DNA from 2 places in the Bradyrhizobium sp. LB8.2 genome. Region 1 is predicted to be linked to the other one. Evidence: predicted binding sites of a transcription regulator. Region 1 holds the regulator's gene; the other holds the start of a gene.

The links. The regulator PhoB, encoded in region 1, activates phosphate uptake and scavenging genes when phosphate is short. The targets are predictions, from matches to a motif close to TGTCATNNANCTGTCAT.
Region 2: the regulator PhoB is predicted to act here: its motif matches at 2,646-2,662, upstream of ugpB (sn-glycerol-3-phosphate ABC transporter substrate-binding protein UgpB).

The regions. Positions count from the first base shown of each region.
Region 1 is NZ_JBEPQV010000007.1:197,745-204,319, reverse strand. Features, by position in the region: gene ABIB06_RS11810 (Hsp33 family molecular chaperone) at 1-266, opposite strand, end outside; gene argF (ornithine carbamoyltransferase) at 427-1,362, opposite strand; gene ABIB06_RS11800 (aspartate aminotransferase family protein) at 1,362-2,564, opposite strand; gene ABIB06_RS11795 (GcrA family cell cycle regulator) at 3,020-3,532, shown strand; gene phoB (phosphate regulon transcriptional regulator PhoB) at 3,662-4,372, opposite strand; gene phoU (phosphate signaling complex protein PhoU) at 4,388-5,104, opposite strand; gene pstB (phosphate ABC transporter ATP-binding protein PstB) at 5,116-5,937, opposite strand; gene pstA (phosphate ABC transporter permease PstA) at 5,934-6,575, opposite strand, start outside.
Region 2 is NZ_JBEPQV010000013.1:18,935-25,509, reverse strand. Features, by position in the region: gene ABIB06_RS17435 (MarR family winged helix-turn-helix transcriptional regulator) at 1-340, opposite strand, end outside; gene ABIB06_RS17430 (organic hydroperoxide resistance protein) at 492-917, shown strand; gene ABIB06_RS17425 (CaiB/BaiF CoA transferase family protein) at 1,093-2,310, shown strand; gene ugpB (sn-glycerol-3-phosphate ABC transporter substrate-binding protein UgpB) at 2,717-4,033, shown strand; gene ugpA (sn-glycerol-3-phosphate ABC transporter permease UgpA) at 4,081-4,962, shown strand; gene ugpE (sn-glycerol-3-phosphate ABC transporter permease UgpE) at 4,962-5,810, shown strand; gene ABIB06_RS17405 (sn-glycerol-3-phosphate import ATP-binding protein UgpC) at 5,816-6,575, shown strand, end outside.

The DNA of each region.
Region 1 (6,575 bases):
TGGAGGATGAAGCGGCCTTCAAACTTCAGCGCCGAGCCGAGTAGCGTGGTCAGCACGATGGCCTCGCCGAGCAGCTTGCCGACAGGCGCCGGATAATCGTGCCTGGTCAGGATATCGTCAAGCGCCGGACCAAGCCGCACCAGGCGACCGCGCACGTCGAGCGCGTCGACCTCGTAGGGCAGCACGGCGTCGTCGACCGGAACCGCGGATGGTGCGCGAACCGGGCCTTCGGGCCCGGTTTTCATGTCAGGGGATTGGGAAATCATGGCGCTTTATCTGGGGTCGGAGGGCGGAAATGGAAGGGGGCGCGGGCCGCGTGTTCCGGGCGCAGTTATAGTTACACACGATACTGCAAGTTCGGTGCCGTCCCGGCGAAATCCAGGACGGCGAAACAAACCGACTTCGCCTTCACCGCGCGCCCCGCGCCTACTTCACCGCGTCGAAGCACCAGGCCAGAATGCCCTTCTGCGCGTGCAGGCGGTTTTCGGCCTCGTCGAACACGACGGATTGCGGACCGTCGATCACCTCGTCGGTGACCTCCTCGCCGCGATGGGCCGGCAAGCAGTGCATGAACAGCGCATCGGGCTTGGCCAGCGACATCAGCTGGGCGTTGACCTGATAAGGCTTGAGCACGTTGTGGCGATGCTCGCCTTCCTTGTCGCCCATCGACACCCAGGTGTCGGTGACGACACAATCGGCGCCGCGCACGGCGGCTTCGGCATCGCTGCCGAGCATGATCGGCGCGCCGGTCGCCTTGATGAAATCGCGCATCGCCTTTTTCGGCGCGAGCTCCGGGGGCGTCGCGACGTTGAGCTGGAACTTGAAGCGTTCGGCGGCGTGCGCCCAGGAGGCGAGCACGTTGTTGTCGTCGCCGGTCCAGGCCACAGTCCTGCCCTCGATCGGGCCGCGATGCTCCTCATAGGTCATGAGATCAGCCATCACCTGGCAGGGATGCGAACGCCGCGTCAGGCCGTTGATGACAGGGACGGTGGCGTTCGCCGCGAGCTCGAGCAGGGCATCGTGATTGAGAATGCGGATCATGATGGCGTCGACATAGCGCGACAGCACGCGCGCGGTGTCGGCGATGGTCTCGCCGCGGCCGAGCTGCATCTCCGCGCCGGTGAGCATGATGGGTTCGCCGCCGAGCTGGCGCATGGCGACATCGAACGACACCCGCGTCCTCGTCGAGGGGCGCTCGAAAATCATCGCCAGCGTCTTGCCTTCAAGCGGCCTGACCGGCTGATGCGCCTTCTGCTTCGCCTTCATCGCGGAGGACGCGGCCAGCATGCTCTTGAGCTCCGACAGCGGCAGCGCGTCGATATCAAGGAAGTGCTTCGGTGCTTTATTGGGCGACTTGCTCATCAGCTTGCCGCCCGCTTGTTGCCGGACAACGCGGTGCAGGCGCGTTCGAGCCGCCCAACGCTGTCCTCGATCTCGGCTTCGGTGACGATCAAAGGCGGCAGGAAACGCACGACATTGTCGCCGGCGCCGACAGTGAGCAGTTTTTCTTCGCGCAAGGCTGCAACGAGATCGCCTGAAGGCACCACCGCCTTGATGCCGATCAGCAGGCCCTCGCCGCGCACTTCGCTGACGACATCGCTATGACGATCGATCACGGAGGCGAGCTTCTGCTTGAGCAGCAGCGACATTCTCTGCACGTGGTCGAAGAAGCCGGGCTTGAGCATGACGTCGAGCACGGCGTTCGCAGCCGAAATCGCGAGCGGATTGCCGCCGAAGGTCGAGCCGTGCGAGCCGGGCCCCATGCCGGCCGCCGCATCCGCGGTCGCCAGCACCGCGCCGATCGGAAAGCCGCCGCCGAGCGCCTTCGCCAGCGACATCACATCGGGCGTCACGCCGAGACGGCGGTGTGCGAACAGATCGCCGGTGCGGCCCATGCCGGTCTGCACCTCGTCGAACGCGAGCAGCAAGCCCTTGTCGTCGCAGAGCTGGCGCAGCGCCTTGAGGAAGGCCGGGGTTGCCGAGCGCACGCCGCCCTCGCCCTGGATCGGCTCGATCAGGATACCGGCGGTCTGCGGACCGATCGCTTTCTTCACGGCCTCGATATCGCCATGCGGGATTTGGTCGAAGCCATCCATCGGCGGACCAAAACCTTCCAGATATTTTGCAGATCCCGTCGCGGCCAGCGTCGCCAGCGTGCGGCCGTGGAACGCGCCTTCGAAGGTGATGATGCGGTAACGTTCCGGATGCCCTTGGGAGAAGTGATGATGGCGGACCAGCTTGATCACGCCCTCCAGCGCCTCGGCGCCGGAATTGCAGAAGAACACGAAGTCCGCAAAACTCTCATGGCAGAGGCGGTTGGCGAGCTTCTCGCCATCCGGGCTCTGGAACAGGTTCGACATGTGCCAGAGCTTCGTGGCCTGCTCCTGCAACGCTTTGACCAGCGCGGGATGGGCATGGCCGAGCGCGTTCACCGCGACACCCGAGGAGAAATCGAGATAGCGCTCGCCATTGATCGCAATCAGCCAGCAGCCTTCGCCGCGCTCGAAACCGAGGTCGGTTCTGGCGAAAACGGGGAGCAAATGCGGCGCTGCGCTGTTGGTCATGATGTCACTTGGATGTTGCGGACGGTGTGACGCGTGCATTGCGCAACGCACCATTGACCGGCCCGGAAAACGAAACGTGCCGCCTTTTCGGGGCGGCACGTGTCACTATCTTATGCTTGGGAAGACGGGTGTCAATGCCGCCCCGGAAAGCCTCGCGAAACGCTGAATCCGTAGTCTTGCGGTGCTGATTTCGCGGATTTCACCACGGAACATGTGGAAGCGAGTCGGCGGACTCTTGCGCGGGAGTCACGCCATATTGTAGCGTTTGGATTGTCAGATACGACATCTCGTGCAGTGGTTCTGATCTCTAAGTCCTTATGTACCGGCGTAAACGTTCGGGCGTTCTAGTCACGCCCGGCGAGCCTTAAGGGATTCTGGCGGCACGGGTTTTTAAAGGCTTAGGCATTCGCTGCGAGGCGCCAGGATGGCAGGCCGGCAGCGAGGGAAAGGGTGCAATGACAGTTTTGACCTGGTCCGATGATCGCGTCGAGCAGCTTAAAAAGCTCTGGGAGGCCGGACTTTCGGCCAGCCAGATCGCGGCTGAGCTCGGTAATGTGACCCGCAATGCCGTGATCGGCAAAGTGCACAGGCTCGGCCTGTCGGGTCGCGCCAAGAGCCCTTCATCGGCAGCGCCCCGGCCGCGCAAGGCGCGCCCCGCGCAGCATATGATGCGGGTGACCCGTCCGATCTCGCGCGGCAACACCGCGCTGGCACAGGCCTTCGAGGTCGAAGTGGAGGCCGAACCGGTCACCTACGACAACGTGGTGCCGATGAGCCAGCGGCTATCGCTGCTCGAGCTGAACGAGGCGACCTGCCACTGGCCGGTCGGCGATCCCTCGACGCCGGATTTCTTCTTCTGCGGCGGCAAGGCGCTTTCCGGGCTGCCCTATTGCGCCCAGCACTCGCGCGTCGCATATCAGCCGGCGTCGGATCGGCGCCGCGCACCAGTGAAGCCGGGCCCGCGCTGAGCTAGCGGATTTAGCTGACTGCAAGGGCGGCGCCGTCACACGATGACGCCTCGGCCCACGTGATGTCGTCCCGGACAAGCGTGCCAAAAGCGCGTGCCGACCCGGAACGACGGCGGAGCTTGAAGCGAGTTACGCCTGCTGCTCCGCCTTGGCAAAACGATCATCCAGCGCGTAGCCGGCGCCGCGGACGGTGCGGATCGGGTCCTGCTCGCGGCCCAGATTGAGCAGCTTGCGCAGGCGGCCGATATGCACGTCGACGGTACGCTCGTCGATGTAGATGTCGCGGCCCCAGACGCTGTCGAGCAGTTGCTCGCGCGAGAACACCCGCCCCGGATGCTCCAGGAAGAACTCCAGCAGGCGATATTCGGTCGGGCCGAGATCGATCGGCCGGCCCGAGCGCGCCACGCGGCGCTTGTCGCGGTCGAGCTCGATGTCGCCAAAGGCGAGCACGGCGGCGAGCCGCTCGGGGCTTGCGCGCCGCAGCAGGCCCTTCACGCGCGCCAGGAGCTCCGGCACCGAGAACGGCTTGACGATGTAATCGTCGGCGCCGGTCGCAAGACCCCGCACCCGCTCGCTTTCCTCGCCGCGCGCGGTGAGCATGATGATCGGGAGCTGCTTGGTCTCGGGACGGGTGCGAAGCCGCCGGCACAATTCGATGCCTGACAGGCCCGGTAGCATCCAGTCGAGCACGATCAAATCGGGAATGTGCTCCTTGAGACGGGTGTCGGCGTCGTCGCCGCGCATGACCGTCTCGACGTCATAGCCGTCGCCTTCGAGGTTGTAGCGGAGAAGCTCGGTCAGGGCTTCCTCGTCCTCAACCACCATAATGCGTGCGCCCATCTGGGTCGTTGCTCCCTAGGTGTTCGGTATCGAGCTGGCGAAGGTCGTCATATCGCCCTTCGGCCGCTTGTCGGTGATCGCCTGGCCCTCGATCATGTAGAACACGGTCTCGGCGATGTTGGTGGCGTGGTCGCCGATCCGCTCGATGTTCTTGGCGCAGAACATCAAATGGATGCAGAACGAGATGTTGCGCGGATCCTCCATCATGTAAGTGAGGAGCTCGCGGAACAGCGAAGTGCAGATGGCGTCGACTTCCTCGTCGCCCTTCCACACCGCCATCGCCGCCGGCAAATCATGTGCGGCATAGGCGTCCAGCACCGACTTGACCTGCTGCTGCACGAGGTCTGTCATGTGCTCCAGGCCGCGGAACAGCTTGAGCGGATGAAAATCCGTCTCCAGCGCCGCGACGCGCTTGCCCATGTTCTTGGCGAGGTCGCCGATGCGCTCGAGATCGGTTGCGACGCGCATGGCGCCGACGATCTCGCGCAGATCGACCGCCATCGGCTGACGGCGGGCGATGGTGAGCACGGCGCGCTCCTCAATGCGCTTCTGCAGCGCGTCGAGTTCGGTGTCGATGGTGACGACGCGCTGGCCGAGCGGAACGTCACGGCGGATCAGCGCGTCGACGGAATCGACGATCATGCGCTCGGCGATGCCGCCCATCTCGGCAACCAGCCGGGTGAGTTCCTGGAGGTCGGTGTCGAAGGCCTTTGCGGTATGTTCAGAACCCATGTCGCGTCTCCTCAGCCGAACCGGCCGGTGATGTAATCCTGCGTGCGCCGGTCGGTCGGCGACGTGAAGATCTTGTTGGTGTCGTCGAACTCGATCAGCTCGCCGAGATACATGAAGGCGGTCTTGTCGGAGACGCGCGCCGCCTGCTGCATGTTGTGGGTGACGATCGCGATCGTGTAGTCCTCGGAAAGCTCCTGGATCAGCTCCTCGACCTTGGCGGTCGAGATCGGGTCGAGCGCCGAGCAGGGTTCGTCGAACAGGATCACCTCGGGCCGCACCGCGACGGTGCGGGCGATGCAGAGGCGTTGCTGCTGGCCGCCGGAGAGCGACAGGCCGGAGGCGTTGAGCTTGTCCTTGACCTCGTTCCACAGCGCGCCGCCGCGCAGCGCCTTCTCGACCCGGCCGTCCATCTCGGACTTTGATATCTTCTCGTAGAGACGGATGCCGAACGCGATGTTTTCGTAGATCGTCATCGGGAACGGCGTCGGCTTCTGGAACACCATGCCGACGCGGGCGCGCAGCAAATTGAGGTCCAGCTTGGGGTCGAGGATGTTGGTCTGGTCGAGCATGAGCTGACCGGTGGCGCGCTGGCCCGGATAGAGGTCGTACATCCGGTTGAAGATGCGCAGCAGGGTCGACTTGCCGCAGCCCGACGGGCCGATGAACGCCGTGACGCGATTGGCGCCGAGCGTCAGGTTGATGTTCTTCAGCGCGTGGTGCTCGCCGTAATAGAAGTTCAGGTTGCGCACGGTCACCTTGGGGGGCGCCTCGGGCAGCACCGGCGCGTGGGGCAGTCCGCCGGCCGCGCTCATCGATACGGAAAGATCACTCATTTTGCGGTCCTCTCGGCGCCAAGGATGCGCGCGCCAATATTCAGGGCAAGAACGGTCAGGGTGATGAGCAGCGCGCCGCTCCAGGCCAGCTGCTTCCAATAGGCGTAGGGGCTCTGCACGAAGTTGTTGATGGTGACCGGCAGGTTCGCCATCGTCTTGTTCAGGCCGAGGCTGAAGAACTGGTTCGACAGCGCGGTGAACAGCAGCGGCGCGGTCTCGCCGGCGACGCGGGCAGTCGCAAGCAGCACGCCGGTGATGAGACCCGATCGGGCAGCACGATAAGCGATGCGCTTGATCACCAGCGAGCGCGGCAGGCCAAGCGCCGAGGCCGCCTCGCGCAGCGCGTTCGGCACCAGCAGCAGCATGTCCTCGGTCGTGCGCAGCACCACCGGGATGACGATGACCGCGAGCGCGAGACTGCCGGCGATCGCCGAGAAGCCGCGCATCGGCACCACCACCGCGCCGTAGATGAACAGGCCGATGATGATCGAGGGCGCCGACAGCAGGATGTCGTTGATGAAGCGGATCACCGAGGTCAGCCGGTCGTTGCGGCCGTATTCGGCGAGATAGGTGCCGGCGAACATGCCGAGCGGCGCGCCGATGCCGACGCCGATCACGGTCATGATCAGCGAGCCGAC
Region 2 (6,575 bases), on a different contig from region 1:
TGTCCTTCAAGGCGTGGCCCTGCGCCGTTAGCGCGATCAGGACCTGACGTTCGTCCTCGCGCGAGCGCGTGCGCTTGACGAGGTGGGCGGCTTCGAGTCGCTTGAGCAGCGGCGTCAGCGTGCCCGAATCCAGGAACAGCTTTTCGCCGATGTCCTTCACCGGCACGTCGTCGCGCTCCCACAGCACCAGCATGACCAGATATTGCGGATAGGTCAGGCCGAGCCGGTCCAGCAGCGGCTTGTAGACGCGGTTGAAGGCATGCGCGGCCGAATAGACCGCGAAGCAGATCTGATTGTCGAGGCGCAGCGGCTGATCCGCTGCCGATGATTTCCGGGGCATAGAGAATCTCACGAGACTTGCTCCATTCTGGGGCCGGCCGGCGGCACATTCAATTGCGAACAATTAAATGTGAGGCACCATAATTTCAATTGCGCGCAATCTAATTGCCTGCGATAAAGATTGCACCAGCGAAAACCCAGGGAGACCAAAAATGTCCGTGAATGTGCTCTACAAGACCAGCGCAAAAGCCACCGGCGGCCGCGACGGCCATGCTGCGACCCTCGACGGCGCGCTCGACGTCAAGCTCACCACGCCGAAGGAGCTCGGCGGCGGCGGCGGCGAAGGCAACAATCCCGAGCAGCTGTTTGCGGCCGGCTATGCCGCCTGCTTCATCGGCGCGATGAAATTCGTGGCCTCGCAGGGCGGACCGAAGGTTCCGGCCGACGCCTCGGTGACCTCGACCGTCGGTATCGGCCCGCGCGCCGCTGGCGGCTTCGGTCTCGACATCGACCTTGCCGTATCGCTGCCGGGCCTTGCCCGTGCCGAAGCTGAGGCACTGGTCGAGAAGGCTCATCAGGTGTGCCCCTATTCCAACGCAACGCGCGGCAATGTCGACGTCCGCCTGACGGTCGTCTGATCGTAGATTGGATTGGCTGGCCCGGGATTCTCCTCGGGCCGGCCGCTTCCGTTTGATTTGCCATTCGGCGGGATGGCGCAGCCGCGGCGCATGCGGCCCCCCGCAACAAGCCATTGCTGGCTCAGACGAACCTCGCTAGGCCTGTGATCAATATCGACACAGGGGAAGCAAAGGCATGACTGAAGCCGCCAGTTCCGGAGCTGCCACGGGCGCAATGAGCGGCCTGCGCGTCATCGATCTCACGCGCGTGCTCGGCGGTCCCTATTGCACCCAGATCCTCGCCGACCACGGCGCCGACGTGATCAAGGTCGAGCCGCCCGCAGGCGACGAGGTGCGCGACTGGGGCCCTCCCTTCCACGAGGAAGACGCGGCCTATTTCATCGGCATCAACCGCAACAAGCGCTCGATCGGCCTCGACCTCGCCTCCGAGGGCGGCCGTCTCGTGCTGCTCAAGATGCTGGAGACCGCCGACGTCCTGATCGAGAACTTCAAGCCGGGCACGCTGGAGAAATGGGGCATCGGCAGCGAGGTGCTGCGCGAGAAATTCCCGCGCCTGGTGCACTGCCGGATCTGCGGCTTCGGCGCCGACGGCCCGCGCGGCGGCAATCCCGGCTATGACGCCATCATCCAGGCCATGACCGGCATGATCGCGGCGACCGGCTCGCCCGAAAGCGGACCGATGCGGATCGGCGTGCCGCTGGTCGACATCGGCACCGGCCTCTATGCGGCGATCGGCATCCTGATGGCGCTGTCGGAGCGGCAGCGCTCGGGCCAGGGCCAGTTCCTGGAGACGACGCTGTACGAGACCGGTCTCGCCATCATGCACCCGCACACCGCGAATTATTTCATGCATGGCAAGCCGCCGTCGCTGACCGGCAACGAGCATCCCAACCTCGTGCCTTACGCGATCTTCCCGACCAAGACCGACGACATCTTCATCGGCGTCGGCAATGACGGCACCTTCCGCAAGCTCGCCAAGGAGATCGGCAAGCCCGAGCTCGGCACCGATCCGCGCTTTGCCCGCAACAAGGACCGCATCGCCAATCGCGAAGCGCTGCGCGCCGAGCTTGCCGCCGTGTTCAGCCAGCACGAGGCCGAGCCGCTGTGCAATCGCCTGCTCGCCGCGGGCCTGCCCGCAGGCCCCGTGCAGAAGATCGACCAGGCGCTGACCAACCCGCACACCATCGCCCGCGGCGATATCATCGAGAAGGACTGGTACAAGGGCGTGGCGTCGCCGATCCGGCTTGATCGCAGCAAACCGAGCCTGCGCCGCCTGCCGCCGAAATTCAGCCAGCACTCGGCCGAGGTGCTGGGCGAGTTCGGCTACTCCAAATCCGAGATCGACGCGATGGTCGAGCAGGGCACGGTCTGCGGCCCCGAGCGCAAGCGCTGAGGCGTGACGCTATTGAACTGACAACGCGCCGCAAGGAAGGTGCGCTCCCTCGCTCGCTTGCGGGAGAGGGTTGGGGAGAGGGTGCCTCCGCAGTGAGACTCCCCAAGAGGAGAGAGCCCTCACCCGGCGCGTTGCGCCGACCTCTCCCGCAAGCGGGAGAGGTTGGAGCCCGCGGGCCGAGCGTCTGCCTCGCGCTATTCTGCTGACGACGCAGCGACCCAACCCATCACTCCCGAATGCTGCACCGCGAACGAAGAAACCTGCCCGCTGCGCATTCGCCTATTTGACAGCTTCCCTTTTCCAGCGCTTGCCGCTTTCGTTTCGGCCGCTTACACAGTCATGTGAACGTCATATGGCGCTGCTAGCGCAAGCGATCAATTTTTGACGGCCAAGGGAGGTTTACTTGATGGCTCTTCGACACTTTGGGGCGGCTGCCGCTGTTGCACTTACGGTTGGAATGTCGGCCTCGCCGGCCTTGGCCGCGACCGAAATCCAGTGGTGGCACGCGATGACCGGCGCCAACAACGACGTCATCGTCAAGCTCGCCACCGACTTCAACGCGGCGCAGAGCGACTACAAGGTGATCCCGACCTACAAGGGCAACTACGCCGACACGATGAACGCCGGCATCGCGGCCTTCCGCGCCGGCAACGCGCCCCACATCATGCAGGTCTTCGAAGTCGGCACCGCGACCATGATGGCGGCGACCGGCGCCGTGAAGCCCGTCTACAAGCTGATGGCCGAGGCCGGCGAGAAATTCGATCCCAAGGCCTATCTGCCCGCGATCAGCGGCTATTACTCGACCTCCAAGGGCGAGATGCTGTCGTTCCCCTTCAACTCGTCGTCGACCGTCATGTGGGTGAACCTCGACGAGCTCAAGAAGGTCGGCGTCGAGATCCCGAAGACCTGGCCCGAGACGTTCGCAGCCGCCAAGAAGCTCCACGACAACGGCCATCCGACCTGCGGCTTCTCCAACTCCTGGGTCACTTGGGTCAATCTCGAACAGCTCTCGGCCTGGCACAACGTGCCGCTCTCCAGCAAAGCCAACGGCCTCGACGGCTTCGACACCAAGCTCGAGTTCAACGGTCCGCTCCAGGTCAAGCATCTCGAGAAGCTGGTCGAGCTGCAAAAAGACAAGACTTACGACTACGCCGGTCGCACCAACACAGGCGAAGGCCGCTTCACTTCGGGTGAGTGCGCGATCTACCTGACCTCGTCGGCCTTCTTCGGCAACGTCAAGGCGCAGGCCAAGTTCAACTTCACGGCGGCGCCGATGCCGTATTATCCGGACGTCAAGGGCGCGCCGCAGAACTCGATCATCGGCGGCGCCTCGCTCTGGGTCATGGGCGGCAAGTCGGCCGACGAGTACAAGGGCATTGCGAAGTTCATGACATTCCTCTCTGACACCGACCGCCAGATCTACATCCACAAGGCCTCGGGCTATCTGCCGATCACCAAGGCGGCCTACGCCAAGGCGAAGGAAGAAGGTTTCTACAAGGACCAGCCCTACCTCGAGACCCCGCTGCTCGAGCTGACCAACAAGGAGCCGACCGAGAATTCGCGCGGTCTGCGCCTCGGCAACATGGTTCAGCTGCGTGACGTCTGGTCGGAAGAGATCGAGCAGGCGCTGGCTGGCAAGAAGACCGCCAAGCAGGCGCTCGATGCCGCCGTCGAGCGCGGCAACACGATGCTGCGTCAGTTCGAAAAGACCGCCGTCAAGTGAGGCGATGAGCGGCAGGTCGCGACCCGGCCTGCCGCTCAGCTGACACCATGCAGAAGCAAGCCATTTTCCAATCAAGGCTATTGCCCTACGCGCTGGTTGCGCCGCAGCTTGCGATCGTCCTGATCTTTTTCTACTGGCCGGCTGCGCAGGCTGTCATTCAGTCCTTCCTGCTCCAGGACGCCTTCGGTCTCTCGACCAGCTTCGTCTGGTTCGACAATTATCTCGATCTCTTCAGTGACGCCGCCTATTTCGAGGCGATCGTCCGGACCTTCTTCTTCTCGTTCGCGATCGCGGTCTCTTCGCTCTCCGTGGCCCTGCTGCTGGCGGTCATGGCGGACAAGCCGATGCGCGGCGGCTCGCTGTATCGCACGCTGCTGATCTGGCCCTACGCCGTCGCGCCGCCCGTCGTCGGCGTGCTCTGGATCTTCATGCTGCATCCCTCGCTCGGCGTGCTCTCGCGCTATCTGCGCGAAGCCGGCATCGACTGGAATCCGCTGCTCGACGGCAACCAGGCCGCGGCGCTGATCATCCTTGCCGCCGCGTGGAAGCAGATCTCCTATAATTTCCTGTTCTTTCTCGCCGGCCTGCAAGCGATTCCGAAGAGCGTGTTCGAGGCAGCCGCGATCGACGGCGCGCGTCCGATGCGGCGCTTCTGGACCGTGACTTTCCCGCTGTTGTCGCCCACGATCTTCTTCCTGCTGGTCGTCAACATCGTCTACGCCTTCTTCGACACGTTCGGCATCATCGACACCATGACCCGCGGCGGTCCGGGAACGTCGACGGTGACGCTGGTCTACAAGGTCTATTCCGACGGCCTGCTCGGCGGCAATCTCGGCAGCTCCGCGGCGCAATCGGTGATCCTGATGGTCATGGTGATCGTGCTGACCGGAATCCAGTTTCGCTTCGTCGAACGCAAGGTGACCTACTGATGGTCGAGGAAGAGGGCTTTCGGCGCTACGTCGCTCACGCCATTTTGTGGATCGGGATCGCGATCGTCGCCTTCCCGGTCTACATCGCGTTCGTCGCCTCGACCCAGGACAACGCGCTGATCGCGAACGGGCAGATGTCGCTGCTGCCGGGCGGTCATTTCTTCGAGGTCTACTATCAGACCATCTTCGTCGGCACGAGCGGCTCGACCCGCGAGCCCGTCGGCAACATGATGCTGAACTCGCTGGTGATGGCGCTGCTGATCGCGGTGGGCAAGATCGCGATCTCGATCATCTCGGCCTATGCGATCGTGTATTTCCGCTTTCCGTTCCGGATGCCGATCTTCTGGATCATCTTCATCACCCTGATGCTGCCGGTCGAGGTGCGAATCTATCCGACTTACAAGATCGTCGCCGACCTCCACATGCTCGACAGCTATGCGGGCCTGGCGCTGCCGCTGATCGCCTCAGCCACCGCGACGCTGCTGTTTCGCCAGTTCTTCATGACGGTGCCGGACGAGCTGCTGGAGGCGTCGCGCATCGACGGTGCCGGTCCCCTGCGCTTCTTCTGGGATACGCTGCTGCCGCTGTCGCGCACCAACATGGCGGCGCTGTTCGTGATCCTCTTCATCCTCGGCTGGAATCAGTATCTCTGGCCGCTGCTGATCACCACGCGCGACGACATGCAGACCATCCAGGTCGGCATCCGCAAGATGATCACCACCACCGACGCGCTGACCGAATGGCCGATCGTGATGGCCACCGCCGTGCTGGCGATGCTGCCGCCGGTGTTCGTCGTGGTCGCCATGCAGAAATTGTTCGTGCGCGGACTCGTGGAGACGGAAAAGTAAATCCCATGGCTAACGTTACCCTGCGCAACGTCCGCAAGACCTATCCTGGTGGCTTCGAGGCCATCAAGGGCGTCAACGTCGATGTCGGCGACGGACAGTTCTGCGTGCTGGTCGGTCCCTCCGGCTGCGGCAAGTCGACCCTGCTGCGCATGGTCGCAGGCCTCGAAACCGTCACCGGCGGCGAGATCGACATCGGCGGCCGAATCGTCAACCAGGTCGAGCCCGCCGATCGCGACATCGCAATGGTGTTCCAGAACTACGCGCTCTATCCGCATATGAGCGTCTTCAACAACATGGCTTACGGCCTGCGCAACCGCGGCATGAAGGAGGCCGAGGTCAAGACCCGCGTCGAGGAAGCCGCGCGCGTGCTCGAGCTGTCGCCGATGCTGGAGCGCAAGCCGCGCCAGCTCTCCGGCGGTCAGCGCCAGCGCGTCGCCATGGGCCGCGCCATCGTGCGCCAGCCGAAGGTATTTCTGTTTGACGAGCCGCTGTCGAACCTTGATGCAAAGCTGCGCATCGCCATGCGCGTCGAGATCCGCAAATTGCAGCGCCGGCTCAGCACGACGTCGATCTACGTCACCCACGATCAGCTGGAGGCGATGACGCTCGCCGACGTCCTCGTGGTGATGAACGGCGGCCAGGTCGAGCAGGTCGGCAATCCCCTGGCGATCTACGAGAAGCCGGCGACGACCTTCGTCGCCTCCTTCATCGGGGCACCGCCGATGAATCTGATGTCGATTCGCGCCGAGGAGATCAAGTCGCAGC